Regions from separate parts of the Allobosea sp. 05L423 genome, predicted to be linked through region 2. Evidence: predicted binding sites of a transcription regulator. Region 2 holds the regulator's gene; each other region holds the start of a gene.
The links. Region 2 encodes HrcA, which represses chaperone genes, less so after heat shock. Its sites were predicted from a motif close to GTTAGCACTCNCNNNNNGNGAGTGCTAAC; they were not measured.
Positions count from the first base shown of each region.

Region 1: the regulator HrcA is predicted to act here: its motif matches at 3,291-3,319, upstream of groES (co-chaperone GroES).
Region 3: the regulator HrcA is predicted to act here: its motif matches at 1,734-1,762, upstream of groES (co-chaperone GroES).

Region 1 covers NZ_JBFTOA010000016.1:78,028-83,807, forward strand. The annotation lists gene htpG (molecular chaperone HtpG) at 1-561, opposite strand, end outside; gene AC1DNE_RS24360 (hypothetical protein) at 867-1,082, opposite strand; gene groL (chaperonin GroEL) at 1,153-2,778, opposite strand; gene groES (co-chaperone GroES) at 2,837-3,151, opposite strand; gene AC1DNE_RS24375 (usg protein) at 3,414-3,683, shown strand; gene AC1DNE_RS24380 (DUF982 domain-containing protein) at 3,732-4,151, shown strand; gene AC1DNE_RS24385 (cold-shock protein) at 4,593-4,802, shown strand; gene AC1DNE_RS24390 (hypothetical protein) at 4,920-5,153, shown strand; gene AC1DNE_RS24395 (ABC transporter substrate-binding protein) at 5,588-5,780, opposite strand, start outside.
Region 2 covers NZ_JBFTOA010000008.1:74,201-79,980, forward strand. The annotation lists gene hemW (radical SAM family heme chaperone HemW) at 1-489, opposite strand, end outside; gene rdgB (RdgB/HAM1 family non-canonical purine NTP pyrophosphatase) at 486-1,133, opposite strand; gene rph (ribonuclease PH) at 1,136-1,852, opposite strand; gene hrcA (heat-inducible transcriptional repressor HrcA) at 1,995-3,080, shown strand; gene AC1DNE_RS18515 (DUF3297 family protein) at 3,295-3,549, shown strand; gene AC1DNE_RS18520 (C40 family peptidase) at 3,701-4,906, shown strand; gene AC1DNE_RS18525 (N-acetylmuramidase domain-containing protein) at 4,923-5,780, shown strand, end outside.
Region 3 covers NZ_JBFTOA010000001.1:33,275-39,054, reverse strand. The annotation lists gene groL (chaperonin GroEL) at 1-1,385, opposite strand, end outside; gene groES (co-chaperone GroES) at 1,417-1,704, opposite strand; gene AC1DNE_RS00170 (RrF2 family transcriptional regulator) at 2,302-2,751, shown strand; gene AC1DNE_RS00165 (flavin reductase family protein) at 2,842-3,384, shown strand; gene AC1DNE_RS00160 (RBBP9/YdeN family alpha/beta hydrolase) at 3,542-4,132, shown strand; gene AC1DNE_RS00155 (amino acid ABC transporter substrate-binding protein) at 4,239-5,246, opposite strand; gene AC1DNE_RS00150 (AtzE family amidohydrolase) at 5,679-5,780, opposite strand, start outside.

The DNA of each region.
Region 1 (5,780 bases), on a different contig from region 2:
GTCCATCAGATGGAGCATCACCCGCGTCCCGCGGACCGGAGCCTCCTCCAACGCCGCGGGCGCCACCGTGAACTCACCCTTACCGTCGGATGACCAGGTCCAGGCTTCGGCGCTATCGGCGCGGCGGCTGACGACCTCGACCTTCGCGGCGACCATGAAGGCGGAATAGAAGCCGACGCCGAACTGGCCGATGAGCTGCGCGCCGTCCTTGCCATCGGCGGTCGCGACCCGCTCCATGAAGCTGCGCGTGCCCGAGCGGGCGATCGTGCCGAGAGCCTCGATCATCTCGTCATGGCTCATGCCGATGCCGTTGTCGGCAATGGTCAGCTTGCTCGCCTCCGGATCGGCGATGATGGTGATCGCGAGCTTCGGCTCTTCGCCGAGCAGTTCGGGCTTCTCGATCGCTTCGTAGCGCAGCTTCTCGCAAGCGTCGGCTGCGTTCGAAATCAGCTCACGCAGGAAAACGTCGCGGTCGGAATAGACCGAATGCACCATCATGTGCAGCAAGCGGGAGACGTCGGCTTCGAAGCTGCGATGCTCGGCTGTGGCGGTCGTTGTCATTCGGATTTTCCGGATAGGGTCCTGATCAAGACGAGTATGGCGTTTAATCGCGCGGTAGCGAACTCTCCCGCGCCGGGCAATTGGGACTCGATGTGAGCGGCGACTGTCTGCCAGGTTGCCGATCCGTCCCGTGTCATGACGGCCAAGAGATTATCCTTAAGCCCATATGTTGCGCTCTCGGCTTTCGCAATGAGGGCTTGAAGCGGTCGGAGGGTGAGATTTCCTTCGATTCCTGAAGACCATCGGTTATGTCGGCTGCCTGATATGATTGTGGCGAATGCTGGGGCTTTCCCTAAGCCTCTCGCCTAGGTTTTCTCGCGATACCGACCGACCGCACGCTGTGCGAGATCGTCCTCGTCGAGCGCGAGAGGAACCAGCGAAGTACCGATATAGGCGAGGTTGTTCCGCTCCAGTTCGTCAGAGCCTGCCGGAAGCGATGGCTTGAGTTCCGCCCACGCTTTTTCAAGAGCGGCCTCGGCACGGGCCAGGTCGATGGGATCGGTCAACGATGAGAACGGCATGGCTCCTCCGACATGCCTAAGATTGCAGCGTTTGAAAGAGGGCGCCGCGGCGTCGCGGCGCCCTCGATGCTCAATAGTCCATGCCACCGGCAGGCAATGCCGGCGCCGGATCCTTCTTCGGAAGCTCCGCGATCATCGCCTCGGTGGTGATCAGCAGGCCTGCGACCGACGCCGCATCCTGGATCGCGGTGCGCACGACCTTGGTCGGGTCGATGATGCCGGCCTTGACCAGATCGCCGTATTCGCCGGTCTGGGCGTTGTAGCCCCAGGCATAGTCCTGCGACTCCAGCAGCTTGCCGACCACGACCGCGCCATCGCCGCCGGCATTCTCGACGATCTGGCGGGCCGGCGCGGTGATCGCCTTGCGGACGATCTCGACGCCGGTCTTCTGGTCGTCATTGCCGGGCACGAGCCCTTCGAGGGCCTTGACCGCGCGCAGCAGAGCGACGCCGCCGCCCGGCAGGATTCCTTCCTCGACCGCGGCGCGGGTCGCGTTCAGCGCATCGTCGACACGATCCTTCTTCTCCTTGACCTCGACCTCGGTCGCGCCGCCGACGCGGATCACCGCGACGCCGCCAGCGAGCTTCGCCAGACGTTCCTGGAGCTTCTCGCGGTCGTAGTCCGAGGAGGTCTCCTCGATTTGGGCCTTGATCTGTGCGACCCTTGCGTCGATCTCGACCTTCGAGCCGGCGCCATCGACGATGGTGGTGTTCTCCTTCTCGATCCGAACCTTCTTGGCACGGCCGAGCATGTCGAGCGTAACATTCTCCAGCTTGATACCGAGATCCTCGCTGATGGCGGTGCCGCCGGTCAGGATCGCTATATCCTCCAGCATGGCCTTGCGGCGATCGCCGAAGCCCGGAGCCTTGACGGCTGCGATCTTGAGGCCGCCACGAAGCTTGTTGACGACGAGCGTGGCGAGAGCCTCGCCCTCGACGTCCTCCGCCACGATCAGCAGGGGCTTGCCGGTCTGCACCACCGCTTCCAGCAGCGGCAGCATCGTCTGGAGGCCAGAGAGCTTCTTCTCGTGGATCAGGATGTACGGGTCTTCCAGCTCCGCGACCATCTTCTCGGTGTTGGTCACGAAATAGGGCGAGAGATAGCCGCGATCGAACTGCATGCCTTCGACAACGTCGAGTTCGGTTTCGGCGGTCTTGGCTTCCTCGACGGCGATGACACCCTCGTTGCCCACCTTCTTCATCGCCTCGGCGATCATCTCGCCGATCGTACGGTCGCCATTCGCAGAGATGGTGCCGACCTGCGCGACCTCCTCCGAGCCGGTGATGGTCTTGGAATGCTCGCCGAGCGACTTCGTCACCGCCTCGACGGCGAGATCGATGCCGCGCTTCAAATCCATCGGATTGATGCCGGCGGCCACCGCCTTGGCCCCCTCGCGGACGATCGCCTGGGCCAGGACCGTGGCGGTCGTGGTGCCGTCACCGGCCGCGTCGTTCTGCTTCGACGCCACCTCGCGGACCATCTGGGCGCCCATGTTCTCGAACTTGTCGGAAAGCTCGATCTCCTTGGCGACGGTGACGCCATCCTTGGTGATGCGCGGGGCGCCGAACGACTTCTCGATCACGACGTTGCGGCCCTTCGGACCCAGCGTGACCTTCACGGCATTGGCCAACGTGTCGACGCCGCGCAGCATCCGCTCGCGCGCGTCCTGCGAAAACTTCACGTCCTTCGCAGCCATGATTCCTCACTCCTTCAGACTTGAGGTTTCAGGTTGATGAGATGGGATGAAGGCCCCGTCAGGCGGCCTTCTTGAGGGCAGCAGCCGTCTCGACGACGCCCATGATGTCGGACTCCTTCATGATCAGGAGATCCTGGTCATCGATCTTGACCTCGGTGCCGCTCCATTTGCCGAAGAGCACGCGGTCGCCGACCTTGACGTCGAGCGGCACGAGCTTGCCGGTCTCGTCGCGAGCCCCGGCGCCGACAGCAACGACCTCGCCCTCCTGCGGCTTTTCCTTGGCAGTGTCGGGAATGATGATCCCGCCCCTGGTCTTCTCCTCGGCGTCGATGCGCTTCACGACGACGCGGTCATGCAGTGGCCGAAACTTCATGAGTTCCTCCAGTTTCCATGTCGGTCACATGTCAAAGCGGCTCGGCCCTGTTCGGGTCTCGCGGCGAGGTTCCGCTCGCCCCTGAGGCGCCGTGCCCGCGCGATGATTTGGGTTGCTCATTTTTGGCCTTCAAGAGGCCGGCAGCACTTTTTTTGATCGAGTGCTAACAGGCTGAAAAGGCAGCGCAAACGCAAACTTTCGGCTTGCCAAGACGTTGGAAACGCGCTGCCATCGGCGCAGTGAAACCAGGGGGCTGAAAGGAATGGCTTCGACGGACTTCGCCCGCCAGATCGCCGGCTACGGATTGACCACCGCCGGGATCCTCTACCGCTTGCCCGACCACCCTTCGATCCTGCAGGAATACATCTGGCAGGACTACGACCTCGCCCCGCGCTTTCCCGAACTGAACAAGTTCCTTGCCTTCTGGCAGGCCAAGCTCGAGGGCAAACTCTTCCGCATCACCGTCGCTCATAAGGACCTGATCGGCCCGGCCGACTTCAGCGCGGTGAGCGGCGAATTCCGACTCCAGTAACGTCGATGCTGCGGCGGGCTTGATCCGGGGCGAGCGCATCCCAAAATCATGGCAGCCGCCGACAGTGACAGCGCGCTCGACGCGGCGATCAACCAAACCGGATCCATGTTGCTTCCAGGAGGATATGGCTATGGCAACGTTGGCACTCGCTCCCCGCCCAGGGAGGACTGCATGATGACATCTGACGACTTTGAGAGACCGGTTGTTATCCTGACCGGTCTCGGGCACCCGGCGGCGATTGCGTCGGCGATGGAGGCCTACATGTTCCTGGCCGACTGGCCGGTGAGCAGGCGCGATCCGGTCCATGGCTTTGCTTTGAAAGCCTGCCTGGCGGCGATCCGCGGCGAGATCGAACCGGAAACGGCGCGGGGCTTATTCGCCTCATGGGCGGAAAGGCACGACCTTCTCGCGCCCGACGTGGCTGCGTTCATGGGAAGCCGAAGGGAAGGCTCACGGGGCAGGGCCTGACGACGCGCCCGGCCCGGCGCGAGCGGGCCGGGTTATTCATCGAGCGGGGACACGACTTCGCCCCGGCCCACTGAGCGTTGTGGGCCGGGTGTTAGCCGTTGGATTACCCCTGGCTTCCGGGCAGCCAGACAGCGTTGTCCACTTTCAAGGGCCCGCCGATGCCGGCCGGATATGGCAGAGAATTGACAGAATTCTCGCTAAAAATGTTCCGCGAGCAGGTAGTTGAAATCATGAGCACAAAGATAAAAATCGTATTTATGATAATTATCTTGACGCAATCGGTGACCTGAGTTATTTGTATTTTATCGAGATTGCTTGGACGGCCGTTGTTATTTTCGCGCTTTGGCGCGGCTCTGATAAACTCCCCCCTTTCGAAATCGTTCTGAACTCGTCGAACATTCTGTCGACGAGCGACAGGTCTTGCCAAAAGGAGGGTTTCTCATGACCACCGGCACAGTGAAATGGTTCAATTCCACCAAGGGTTTCGGCTTCATCCAGCCGGATGACGGCGGCCAGGATGTGTTCGTGCACATCTCCGCCGTCGAACGAGCTGGGATGCGGGATTTGCAGGAAGGCCAGAAGCTTGGATACGAAGTCGCTCGCGACAACCGGTCCGGCAAGATGGCCGCGGAACAGCTCCAGACTGCGTGATTTGGCAATCGTCGCCGTTGACCACGGATGTACTGGCACCAGCGACTATAGCCACTCGAAAGGCCGGGCACTTGCTCGGCCTTTTTGTTTTCAACCTAACTGCGAATGGAAATCATAGTGTTCGAACTTTCAAAGCAACGCTTAACCGCCGACAATCAGTTCCTGAAAATCCAAACGCGGGCGCTCTCTCACGCCAGGATTATGTCCGAAACGGAGAAACTGACCCAGCAGCGCGAGGACAACATGCATAAACTGCGCGGACTCCGTTTGGCGAGGGACGCCAATGTTAAACAGGCCGGGCTCGCAGCGCAGATCAATACGAAGTCGCGGCGGCGTCCTGGCTTCAAATAGCCCTAGATCCCACTCGCTGATCTGAGAATTCAGAGCCCGCCGATGGTCTGAATCGCGACGGCAAAGTGTTTCGCGATCGCCCGTATTGGCTGTAGCTGGCGAACCACTTCGCTTCGGTCATTGGCGGTCGAAGCTCATCAGACACCTCTCATCGTCCTCGGATGTGATTCTGCATCGACGCGTGTCTCTGCCTCACTGCGCTTGAATATCCATGGCACCTCCCCCTCTAGGGATGCCGCAACCGGCATTATTCTATTAAATGCTGCGGGAAGTAGCGCTCGCCTCGCGCCACAACCAGACATCGAGCCGCTGCCCGAAAGCGGGCATTCGCGCGGGGGCACGCACTTGGTCTGGCAACGCCGTAACTCGAACCGCACGTCACCCGCCGCGAGAGGCGTACCCGGAGAATCCCGCGGCGACACCGGTCTTTTGTCTTAGCGTTTGATCGCCGGACAGGCGCTTTCACTCAGGGGGCGGAAAGCCTGGTCACCCGGAATCGTGGCGACGAGATCGTAGAGATCCCATTCGCTTTTCGCTTCCGATGGCTGCTTGGCGCGGAAGACATAGAAATCATGGACCATGCGACCGTCCACACGCAGCTTGGCGTTGCGGACGACGTCGTCCTCG
Region 2 (5,780 bases):
CGCCGCCAGCGCTTCCTCGGCGGAGTGCATGCGGCCGAGCGCCTTGAGATCGGAGTCGTTCAGCGCCTGCACGCCGAGCGAGACGCGGTTGACGCCGGCAGCCCTGAAGTCGCGGAAGCGCCCGGCCTCGACGCTGGTCGGGTTCGCCTCCAGCGTCACTTCGCACTTCGGATCGACTGCCCAGTGCTCCCCGATCGCATCGAGGATCGCGCCGACCGTGCGGCCTTCCATGAGCGAGGGCGTGCCGCCGCCGAAGAAGATCGAGGAGACCGTGCGGCCGGGCACCAGCGCGGCGCGATGCGCGATCTCGCGGCGGAAGGCTGCGATGTAACGGGCCTGGTCCGGCGGTTGCAGCCGGACATGGCTGTTGAAGTCGCAATAGGGGCATTTGGCCAGGCAGAACGGCCAGTGCACATAGACGGCGAAGCCCGCATCTGTTGTCGGATGCGGGGCGGTGGGCCGCTCCGCAAGGGCGGCCGCGGTGCTCATGCCGGTTTCCTCAGGCAGGCGGCGGCAAGGACATGGAAGGCGCGCGCCCGGTGGGACAGGCCGGGGGAGCCATCGGCCGGGATGCCGTGCTTCTCGGCCGCTGTCATCTCGCCGAAGGTCTTCGCGTGCCCGTCAGGCAGGAAGATCGGGTCGTAGCCGAAGCCGCCCGCGCCACGGACCTCATGAGTGATCGTGCCGAAGACGCGGCCCTCGAACAGCTCCTGATGGCCGTCCGGCCAGGCGATCACCAGCGCCGAAACGAAATGCGCCCCGCGCTTGTCGGGCGTGGCGGCGCCGCGCTTGGCCAGTTCGATCTGCACGCGCGCGATCGCGGGGGCGAAATCCTTGCCCGGACCGGCCCAATTGGCAGAGAACAGGCCGGGTGCACCGTCGAGCGCGTCGATGCAGACGCCCGAGTCGTCGGAGAGCGCAGGCAGGCCGCTCGCCCTGGTCGCGGCGACCGCCTTGATCGCCGCATTCTCCGAGAACATGGTGCCGTCCTCGACCGGCTCGGGCAGGCCGAGCTCCCCGGCCGAGACGAGCTCGATGCCGTAGGGAGCCAGAAGCTGTCGCATCTCGCGCAGCTTGCCCTGGTTGTGGGTCGCGATCACGACCTTGCCGGTGAGGAGGCGGTGCTGGCTCATCGTCAGGCCACAGCCGCCTTCTGGAGGGCGACCAGCTTGGAAACGCCGCCCTTGGCGAGCTTGAGCAGCGAAAGCAGCTCCTCCTCCGAGAACGGCGCGCCTTCCGCCGTACCCTGCACCTCGACGAGGCCGCCCGTGCCGGTGATGACGAAATTCGCGTCGGTCTGCGCGCCGGAATCCTCGACATAGTCGAGGTCGATCACCGGCTGGCCGGCGACGATGCCGCAGGAGACGGCGGCGACATGGTCCTTCAGCGGGTTGGTGCCCTTGAGGAGCCCGCGGCCTTCCATCCATTTCAACGCGTCGTGCAGCGCCACCCAGGCGCCGGTGATCGACGCCGTCCGGGTGCCGCCATCGGCCTGCAGCACGTCGCAGTCGACGACGATCTGGCGCTCGCCGATCGCGGTCAGGTCGACGACGGCGCGAAGCGAGCGCCCGACCAGTCGCTGGATCTCCTGCGTGCGGCCAGAGGGTTTGCCGGAGGTAACCTCGCGGCGCGTGCGCTCATGCGTTGCGCGCGGCAGCATCGAATACTCGGCGGTGACCCAGCCCTTGCCGGTGCCGCGCAGCCACGGCGGGCCCTTTTCCTCGACGGTGGCGGCGCAGAGCACCTTGGTCTCGCCGAACGTCACCATGCAGGAGCCCTCGGCATAGCGCACCACGCCGCGTTCGAGCGTGACCTTGCGCATCTCGTCGGCGGCGCGTTTGGAGGGTCGCATGAAATGATCCTGTCTTGCGGAGAAGTGGCGGCTTTTAGGCTCTCCCGCCCGGTACGGCAAGGCAGGGGGGCTTTCTACCCCTTGATCCATGCGCATCGCGTGACGACAATAGGACAGAGGAACGGTTCGCCCGTAAAGGTTCATGAGCGCCCACACGCCCCGCCCCGAGACGATAAGCAGCCTGGTCGAGACCGATCAGCGCTCGCGCGAGATATTCCGCCAGATCGTCGACGGCTTTCTGACGACCGGCGAGCCTGTCGGCTCGCGCAACATCGCGCGCCTGCTGCCGATGTCGCTCTCGCCGGCGACGGTGCGCAACGTCATGACCGATCTGGAGCTGGCCGGGCTGATCTACGCGCCGCACACCTCTGCGGGGCGCCTTCCTACGGAACGAGGCCTGCGCTTCTTCGTCGATGCGATGATGGAGGTCGGCAACCTCACCTCCGACGAGCGCAAGCGCATCGAGGCACAGATCAGGGCTGCCGCAACCAACCGCAGCCTCGACCAGACGCTGACCGAGGCCTCGGCGCTGCTCTCCGGCCTGTCGCGCGGCGCTGGTGTCGTCGTCACCACCAAGGCTGATCCAAGGCTCAAGCACATCGAGTTCGTCCGGCTCGATCCCGCCCGTGCGCTGGTCGTGCTCGTCGCGGAGGACGGCACGGTCGAGAACCGCCTGCTGGCGCTGCCGCCCGGCCTGCCGGCTTCGGCGCTGAGCGAGGCCGCGAACTTCCTCAACGCGCGTATCATCGGCAAGACGCTCGCCGAATTGCGCGGCGAGATCGCGACCCAGCGCACGCAGATGGAGCGCGAGCTCGATGCGCTGACCGCCCGGCTGGTCGAGAACGGCATCGCCACTTCGTCGGGCCCGAGCAGCGACCGGCACCTGATCGTCCGCGGCCAGGCGAACCTGCTCGAGGACCTGAAGGCGCAGGAGGACCTCGAGCGCATCCGCCTGCTCTTCGGCGATCTCGAGACCCAGACCGACGTGATCGATCTTCTGTCGCGAGCGGAGGATGGCGACGGCGTGCGCATCTTCATCGGCTCGGAGAACAAGCTGTTCTCGATGTCGGGCTCCTCGATGGTGGCGGCCCCCTTCCGCGATGCCGAGCAGCGCATCGTCGGCGTCGTCGGCATCATCGGCCCGACGCGTCTGAACTATGCCCGCATCGTCCCGATGGTCGACTACACCGCCAAGGTGGTCGGCAGCCTGCTCGACGGCGAACGCTGACGCGCAGCATCTGTCTGAGGAAGTACGCCGTTGTTCCGGGCGTGGCCCGCAAGCCATCGAAGAAAACCGGAACGCCGCCAGGGCTTCCGGATCGGCGCGGTTTCGCCGCTCGCCCGGGATGACGACGCGTTTCCATCTTGAAGAATTTGGCTTCCGTCGCGGATGAGGCTATCTCCGCGCGAAAGCGCCCCCGAATCCACAAGAGCCAAAGCCCATGTCAGACCAGCTTCCCGACCGCCTCTCCGTCAACCCGGACAGCCCGTTTTACGACGCCGAGGTGCTGGCGCGCGACATCGGCATCCGTTTCAAGGGCGTCGAGAAGACCAATGTCGAGGAATATTGCGTCTCCGAAGGCTGGGTGAAGGTCGCGGCCGGCAACGCCAAGGATCGCTTCGGCCGCCCGATGACGATCACGCTGAAGGGCCCTGTCGAGCCCTATATCCGCGGCGAGGCTCAGGCCGAAGGCTGATCGCGGCCTTCTGCAGGGCTGCGGAAACGAGGCGCCGGGCAGTGGCCGGTGCACTGCCGGGCCTCTGTCGTTAACGCAGTTGCCGCTGCGGCATTGCGTCGGGGAGGCGCATATGCATTGATCATGCAACCATAAGTTGTGTGAGGTGCGCATGTTGGCTCCGTGGTGGCTGATCGCGAATACCCTCCGGGGCATCACCGAATACAAGGGCGCAGCAGCGGAACCGCGGATTTTGGAGATGTTCCGCCTGTCGGGACACGGCCAGGTCCGCAGCGACGAGCACGCGTGGTGTGCGGCTTTCGCCGGCGCCTGCCTCGTGCTTTCCGGCTACTCCTCGAGCCGCTCGCTGATGGCCCGCAGCTATCTCAACCTCGGCGTGAAGCTCGAAGAGCCACGCGAAGGTTGCATCGTCGTCCTCTCTCGCAACGAGGCGAACAGCTCTTATGGCCATGTCGGCTTCTTCCTGCGCGAGGATGATGAGCACCTGTTCGTGCTCGGCGGCAATCAGGGGGACAGCGTCAAGGTCTCCAGCTATCCGAAATCCCGGCTGCTTGGTTATCGTTGGCCAACCGAGCGCGCTCCGGTTGCGACCAGCGGCCTCTTGCCGAATATCTTGCAGCTCGGCGTACCGGACGATCAGATCACGACGGATGCGCTGGAGGATGAGCAGCGCGGGGTGCTTGGCGCGATCGATGGCGGGCAAGGCCTCCTTGAATTCTTGCCGCTCCGCCCCGGCGCAAATCCCGATTCCGTCGATCAGATCAAGGCCGTTCAGGGGCTCCTGAACGATCAGGGCTATCCGGCCGGGAGGGACGACGGCGACTACGGGCTGCGGACGATGACGGCCGTCTTCTCGTTCCAGCAGGCCAATGGCATTGCGCCCACCGGCATCGTCGACGCGCGGACCTGGTTCCAGCTTCGCAGGGGCGAACCGATGCCACTCTGGCCGGAGCGGCGCAACGAGACGGCGCGGGATCTGAAGCGGGAGGGCTCCGAGACGATTGCGCTGACCGACCGCGGTCGCTGGCTGGCGCTCGCGACCGCCCTGTTCGGCATATTGGGACTGACCGATGCGCGAACCGACCTTTTCGAGAGGACGGGCCAGTTGGCCACCCGGGCCGAAGCGGCTTCAACGCAGATCGTGCAATCGCCCTCCGTGACGGATTGGGTCATGCCTGCAGCCGTTGCCCAGGAGGCGGGAAGCCCCCTGCCTACGATCTTGCCGGTCCTTCTGGGGGCCAAGGGCGGGGTCTGGCTCGTCTTGATCGGGCTTGCCGTCATGCTCTGGCGCAATGCGCAGGCGACCACCGCCCAGCGTGTCGATGAACACCGCACAGGCGCGAATCTGCGTTTCTGATCGAAGGGGGGAGCCTATGGTCGATTTCACGCAGGACATCGTCAACGAGATCACGCGGCTGGCCCAGACACAGGGGCTGGAGCCCGCCGTGGCTCTCGCCGTCGTCGAGGTCGAGAGCAATGGTCGCGCTTTCGAAGCTGACGGCATCACGCCAGTCTTCCTGTTCGAGAAGCATGTCTTCCATCGGCTGTTGCGCGAGGCCGCGCCGTCTCTCCTGGCGCGGGCGGAAGCGGAAGGCCTCGCCATCCCGAGCTGGCAGCGCTCCTCCCAATATGCCGATCAGGGGCGTGCGGGCCGTCTGGGCTTGCTGCAGCGCGCCCGGGCGATCCACGAGGAGCTCGCCAATCGCTCCGCCTCCTGGGGGCTTGGTCAGATCATGGGCTTCAACGCGGTTGCGCTGGGCTATGCATCGGCCACCGATATGGTCGCGAGCATGGCGACGGGCGCGACCGCGCAGATCGAGGCGATGCTGCACTTCATCGCGGCGAATCCAGCGATGATGCAGGCCTTGCGGAGCCGCGACTGGGCGGGTTTCGCGTATCGCTACAACGGCAAGGGCTACGCTGCGAACCGCTACGACACGCGGCTGGAAACAGCCTACGGGGCCTGGGCCGCGCGGCTACGCATGCCTGGAGCCGTCGCAACGACGCTCTCGCCCTCGGTCACGCGCGGGTGGACCGAGATGGAACGCGTGCAGGAGCATCTGGCCCGCCTGGGCTATCCGGTGGGCAAGATCGACGGCCTCTTCGGTCCAATCACCTCCGGCGCCCTCTTCGCCTTCCAGGTGCAGAACGGCCTGTCGGCGACAGGACAGCCCGACGATGCGACCTTGCTCGCTCTGGCGGGCGGGTTGCCGATGCCTGTCGCGCCGGCG
Region 3 (5,780 bases), on a different contig from region 2:
CCCTCGACGCCGGCGTTCTCGACGATCTGGCGGATCGGCGCCTCCAGAGCCTTCAGGACGATCTGGATGCCCGCGGTGACATCGTCGTTATCGCTCTTCAGCTTGGCGACGGCGGCCTTCGCGCGCAGGAGAGCCACACCGCCGCCCGGAACGATTCCCTCGGCGACGGCCGCGCGGGTGGCGTTGAGCGCGTCGTCGACGCGATCCTTCTTCTCCTTCACGTCGATCTCGGTCGCACCGCCGACGCGGATCACAGCAACGCCGCCAGCAAGCTTGGCCAGCCGCTCCTGCAGCTTCTCGCGATCGTAATCGGAGGTCGTCTCCTCGATCTGCGCCTTGATCTGCGCGACACGCGCCTCGATCGCCTTCTTCTTGCCGGCGCCGTCGACGACGGTGGTGTTTTCCTTGTCGATTCGGACCTTCTTGGCGCGGCCGAGCTGGGCGATCGTCACGTTTTCCAGCTTGATGCCGAGATCTTCCGAAATCGTCTCGCCAGCCGTCAGGATGGCGATATCCTCCAGCAGCGCCTTGCGGCGATCGCCGAAGCCGGGCGCCTTCACGGCCGCGACCTTGAGGCCTCCGCGCAGCTTGTTGACGACGAGCGTGGCCAGCGCCTCGCCCTCGATATCCTCGGCGATGATCAGCAGCGGCTTGCCGGTCTGCACCACCGCCTCGAGGATCGGCAGCAGAGACTGCAACGAGGACAGCTTCTTCTCATGGATGAGGATGTAGGGGTCGTCGAACTCGACGAGCAGCTTCTCGGCATTGGTCACGAAATAGGGCGAGAGATAGCCCCGGTCGAACTGCAACCCCTCGACGACATCGAGCTCCGTCTCGAGGCTCTTCGCCTCCTCGACCGTGATCACGCCCTCCTTGCCGACACGCTGCACAGCTTCGGAAATGATTGCGCCAATCGAGGCGTCGCCATTGGCCGAGATCGTGCCGACCTGCGCGATATCATCGGCTTTGCCGACCTTGGTGGCGCGCTTCTCCAGATCCTTGACCGCTTCGATCACGGCAAGGTCGATGCCGCGCTTCAGATCCTGCGGGTTGAAGCCGGCGGCCACGGCCTTCGAACCCTCGCGGACGATCGATTGGGCAAGCACGGTCGCGGTGGTGGTGCCGTCGCCGGCCAGATCGTTCGTCTTCGAAGCGACTTCGCGCAGCAGCTGCGCGCCGAGATTCTCGAACCTGTCGGCGAGCTCGATCTCCTTGGCGACGCTCACACCATCCTTGGTAATGCGGGGCGCGCCGAAAGACTTCTCGATCACGACGTTGCGGCCCTTCGGACCCAGCGTGACCTTGACAGCATTGGCGAGGATATCGACACCGCGCAGGAGGCGCTCGCGCGCATCGGCGGAAAACTTCACATCTTTGGCAGCCATGCTGCTCTCCTTGGAACTGAATTGCGCAGCGTCAGCCGATGACGCCCAGGATGTCGGATTCCTTGGCGATCAGGAGGTCCCGGCCGTCGATCTTGACTTCGGTGCCAGACCACTTGCCGAACAGGACACGATCGCCCTTCTTGACGTCGAGCGGCACGAGCTTGCCGCTCTCATCGCGGGCGCCGGGACCGACGGCGACGACCTCGCCCTCCCGAGGCTTTTCCTTCGCGGTATCGGGAATGATGATACCGCCCTTCGTCTTCTCCTCGCCGTCTAGGCGGTGGATCACGACACGGTCGTGAAGCGGCCGAAATGCCATTGCGATCTCCATGGGCAAGCGTGAAGCCTCTTGGCACTCGCCTTTCGAGAGTGCCAACAGCTCATTGTTGCGGCCGATCTCTGATCGAGGTCAATATTAGACCATTAATTCAGTAGATTTTTATCTTGCCGCAATCCAACTCGAAAGGCTTGAAACGTCGCAGTATCCGCAGAGGGAAATTCTTGCGCGACACCGGCAGCAAACCACGCCGGTGAAGCGTGGCGACACAAGCCCGGGGTACTCCTTCGCTGTGCCGGTCAGGCCCGTGGAGTTTCCGAAACGTTGAAGGGCTCATGGATGTCGTTGCAACGTTTCGGTCTCGGCTGACGGAATTCCGGCGATGCTCCGGCAACCGGTCGACATGTCGTGCGGGCACGACCCTACTTTCAGCCCAGAACGCACGCCATGCACGCCGAAACGGAGTTGTTCACCCACTGGCGCAAGCGAAGGCTGACCGTCGCACATGATCGCGGCGGGCCCAGCCCATGAGAAAGCGACAGAATAAATCTTCTTCGTTTTCCGCTCGAAGAACGCGATCTTGCGCGTAGCCGCAATGTTGATAGATAGAATATACTTCTCTCTGGGCGGGGCATGCCTATGCTGACCAACAAGGGCAAATACGGCCTCAAGGCCATGGTGCATCTTGCCAAGCTGGAAGCCGGTGAGACGACTCAGGTCGCCGATATCGCGCAGAAGAACAACATCCCGAAGAAGTTCCTCGACGCGATCCTGCTCGACCTGCGCAATGCCGGCATGCTGCGCAGCAAGAAGGGTCCGGGCGGCGGCTATGCTCTGGCCAAGCCGGCACGAGCAATCATGGTCGGCGCCGTGGTTCGCGCTCTAGAAGGGCCAATCGCGCCGCTTTCCTGCGCCAGCCGCTCCTCCTTCAGAGCCTGCAGCGATTGCGGCGACATCGACGTCTGCCCGGTGCGCTCCGTGATGAGCCAGGTTCGGGACGCGATGGCGAGCGTCGTCGACAACACGACCATCGCAGACCTCGTCCGCCGTTCTCGCGGCGAGCAGCCGGGCGACGCGAGCGCAGCCTGATATTGTCTACTCAGTCGATAGACAAATTTAGAAACCTGCCCTAGTACGGTTTTGCGGCCGACCCGCCGCAGCGTTCGTATGGGTGATCGCATGAACCGCCAGGTGGCTCCACTCGCGGCCAATGACATCGAGGCCGATGCCTTCAAGACGGTGATGCGTAACGTGGCCGGTGCGGTGAGTATCGTGACCGCCTCCCATCACGGCACGCGCGCGGGCCTGACAGCAACCTCCCTCACCGCGCTGTCCGCGGAGCCGCCGACCGTCATCGTCTGCGTGAACAAGAGCGCTTCGGCCTGGCCGACCATCGAGGCCTCCCGCCATTTCGCCATAAACGTCCTCGCGGCGCGCCACCGGTCCGTTGCGGATCGCTTCGCGGGACGCGGCGGCTTCAAGGGAGAAGCTCGCTTCGAGGACGGCCGGTGGGGCCGCCTCGTCACCGGCGCGCCCACGCTCGACGGCGCGCTCGCCGTCCTCGATTGCGAGACGGAAGAGGCGCTCGAGCGCCATTCGCACACCATCCTGATCGGCCGGATCAAGGCGATCAGGCACGCCCAGGACGAGGGTGCGCTGCTTTACTGGCGTGGCGTCTACGGCCAGTTGGACGACGAACTCCAGGCTGGCGCCGGGATTTAGAGCCCACTGCCTAAGACGACGGCAGAATGGGCCAAGCTTCTCCAACGAGAAAAGACACAGGTCGTTCGTCCTCTAAAACAGTCCAAATTTGCGAACACGTTTCATTGACCGAACGAGCCGGACGGCGGGATGATCGGGGAGGAATAGGAGACTCCCCATGACCGTCCTCATCGTCCCCGGTCTCTACGGCTCTGAGCCGGCGCATTGGCAGAGCCGCTGGGAAAGCGAAATCGACGGCGCCGAGCGCGTGCAGCAGGGCGACTGGGACGCGCCGGAGCTGGAAACCTGGCTCGCGACCCTACGCCACCACGTCGAACGCCGGCCGGGCGCCGTGCTGGTCGGTCACAGCCTCGGCTCGACACTGATCGCCCATCTGGCTGCCCGCCATCCAGAGCTCGACATCGGTGGCGCGCTCCTCGCCGCTCCGGCCGATCCCGAACAGCGCGCGTCGCGGGTCTGCGGCATCGCATCCTTCGGCCCGGTTCCGGACAGGCCCTTCGCCTTCCCGGCGATCGTCGTTGCGAGCCGGACAGATCCCTACATGAACATCGAGCGCGCGCGCGTCATCGCCAACATGTGGGATGCGGCCTTCATCGATGCGGGCGATGCGGGGCATATCAACGTCGCCAGCGGTCACGGCGGCTGGCCAGCCGGCCTCAGGCTTCTCGACCAGTTGCTGGCGCGGCGAGATCGCTCCGCAGCACCGGCCCTCTGGACCCGGCACGCAGCGAGCCTGTCCATCAGCTAGAGCGGGAGATCCGGCGGCCATGCCGCACCGGACGTTATCTGCTTTACCGACAGAAATAGGGGCGTCGATGGCGCTGCACGGCTTGCTGCGGCGCAGCGCCGGATTGTCATCGGATCGGCGGCGCGTATTGCAGGCCGCCCTTGTTCCACAGCGCGTTCTGCCCGCGGGCGATCTTGAGCAGCGAGCCCTGGCCCACATTCCGTTCGAAAGATTCGCCGTAATTGCCGACATGCTTGATGATCCGGTAGGCCCAGTCATCGGTCAGGCCCATCGGCGCGCCGAACTTGCCCTCGGTCCCGACGAAGCGCCTGATCTCCGGATTCTCGGACTTCAGCATCTCGTCGACATTCGCCTTGGTGATGCCGAGCTCTTCGGCGTTGACCATCGCGAATAGCGTCCATTTCACGATGTCGAGCCAAACATCGTCGCCGTGGCGTACGACCGGGCCGAGCGGCTCCTTCGAGATGATGTCCGGCAGAACGACGTGCTCGTCTGGATTGGCGAGGCCCAGGCGCTCGGCATAGAGGCCTGAAGCATCGGTCGTGAAGGCGTCGCAGCGGCCGGATTCGTAGGCCTTCACCGTCTCCTGGTTGCTAGCGAAGGCGACAACCTCGTATTTGATCTTATTGGCGCGGAAATAGTCGGCCAGGTTGAGTTCGGTCGTGGTACCCTGCTGGGTACAGATCGAGGCGCCGCTGAGCTGCAGCGCCGAGTTTACGCCGAGCTTCTTGCGGACCATGAAGCCCTGGCCGTCATAGTAGTTCACCCCGGCAAAGTTCAGGCCGAGCGCGGTGTCGCGCGAGATTGTCCAGGTCGTCGTGCGCGAGAGCAGATCGACCTCGCCCGACTGCAGCGCGGTGAAGCGGTCCTTCGCGGAGAGCGGGATGAACTTGACCTTGGTCGGGTCGTTGAAGATCGCCGAAGCGACGGCACGGCAGACATCGACATCGAGGCCGGACCAAGTGCCCTGAGCGTCCGGTATCCCGAAGCCCGCGAGACCTGTGCCGGAGCCGCAATGGAGGATGCCGCGGCTCTTGGCCTGAGCGAGCGTAGGCGACTGAGCGAAAGCTCCGCTCGCGCAGAGAACGGTGCCCGCGGCAAGCGCCGCGCCGATGAGTTTTTTCACGTCGTTGTCCCCTTGTTTGCGGAGCGGGTTCGAGCCCGCTCTCCGTCAGCTAGCAAGTCCCGGACCAAGGCCCATTCGGTGAAAACCGGCCTTTCCTCGATCCTCCGAGCGAAGCAAGAGGGGTGTCGCGCCGCCCGTCTTGCCATCAGCTTCAGAGGACAAGTGACGGTGATTGGAGACCGCCGCCCTGCGCGCAGAGCGCATTCTTCCACGAGCGCAATCGCGAGCGGCGATTGCGCGCTGGCAAGGCAGCGCCTCGGTCAAGCGCCTGCTCTTGCCGTTGACCGCTCTTGCGGAAAGGATTGAACCAAACCCGAAAAGCGCTCCGTGATTGACACAAGCCGTGCGGCGATCAGCGCCCGGTAATCGGGTGATCGCGCCGAAAGAGGCTTCTGATGGCGAAGATACCCATCAGCAGCATCAATGCTCAGGGCTTGCGGCCCGGCATACCCCCATGGCCTGGAGCGCATAGGCGGCTTTCAAGCAGATATCCTCTCGCCAAGGTGGCGCGATGAGCTGGAC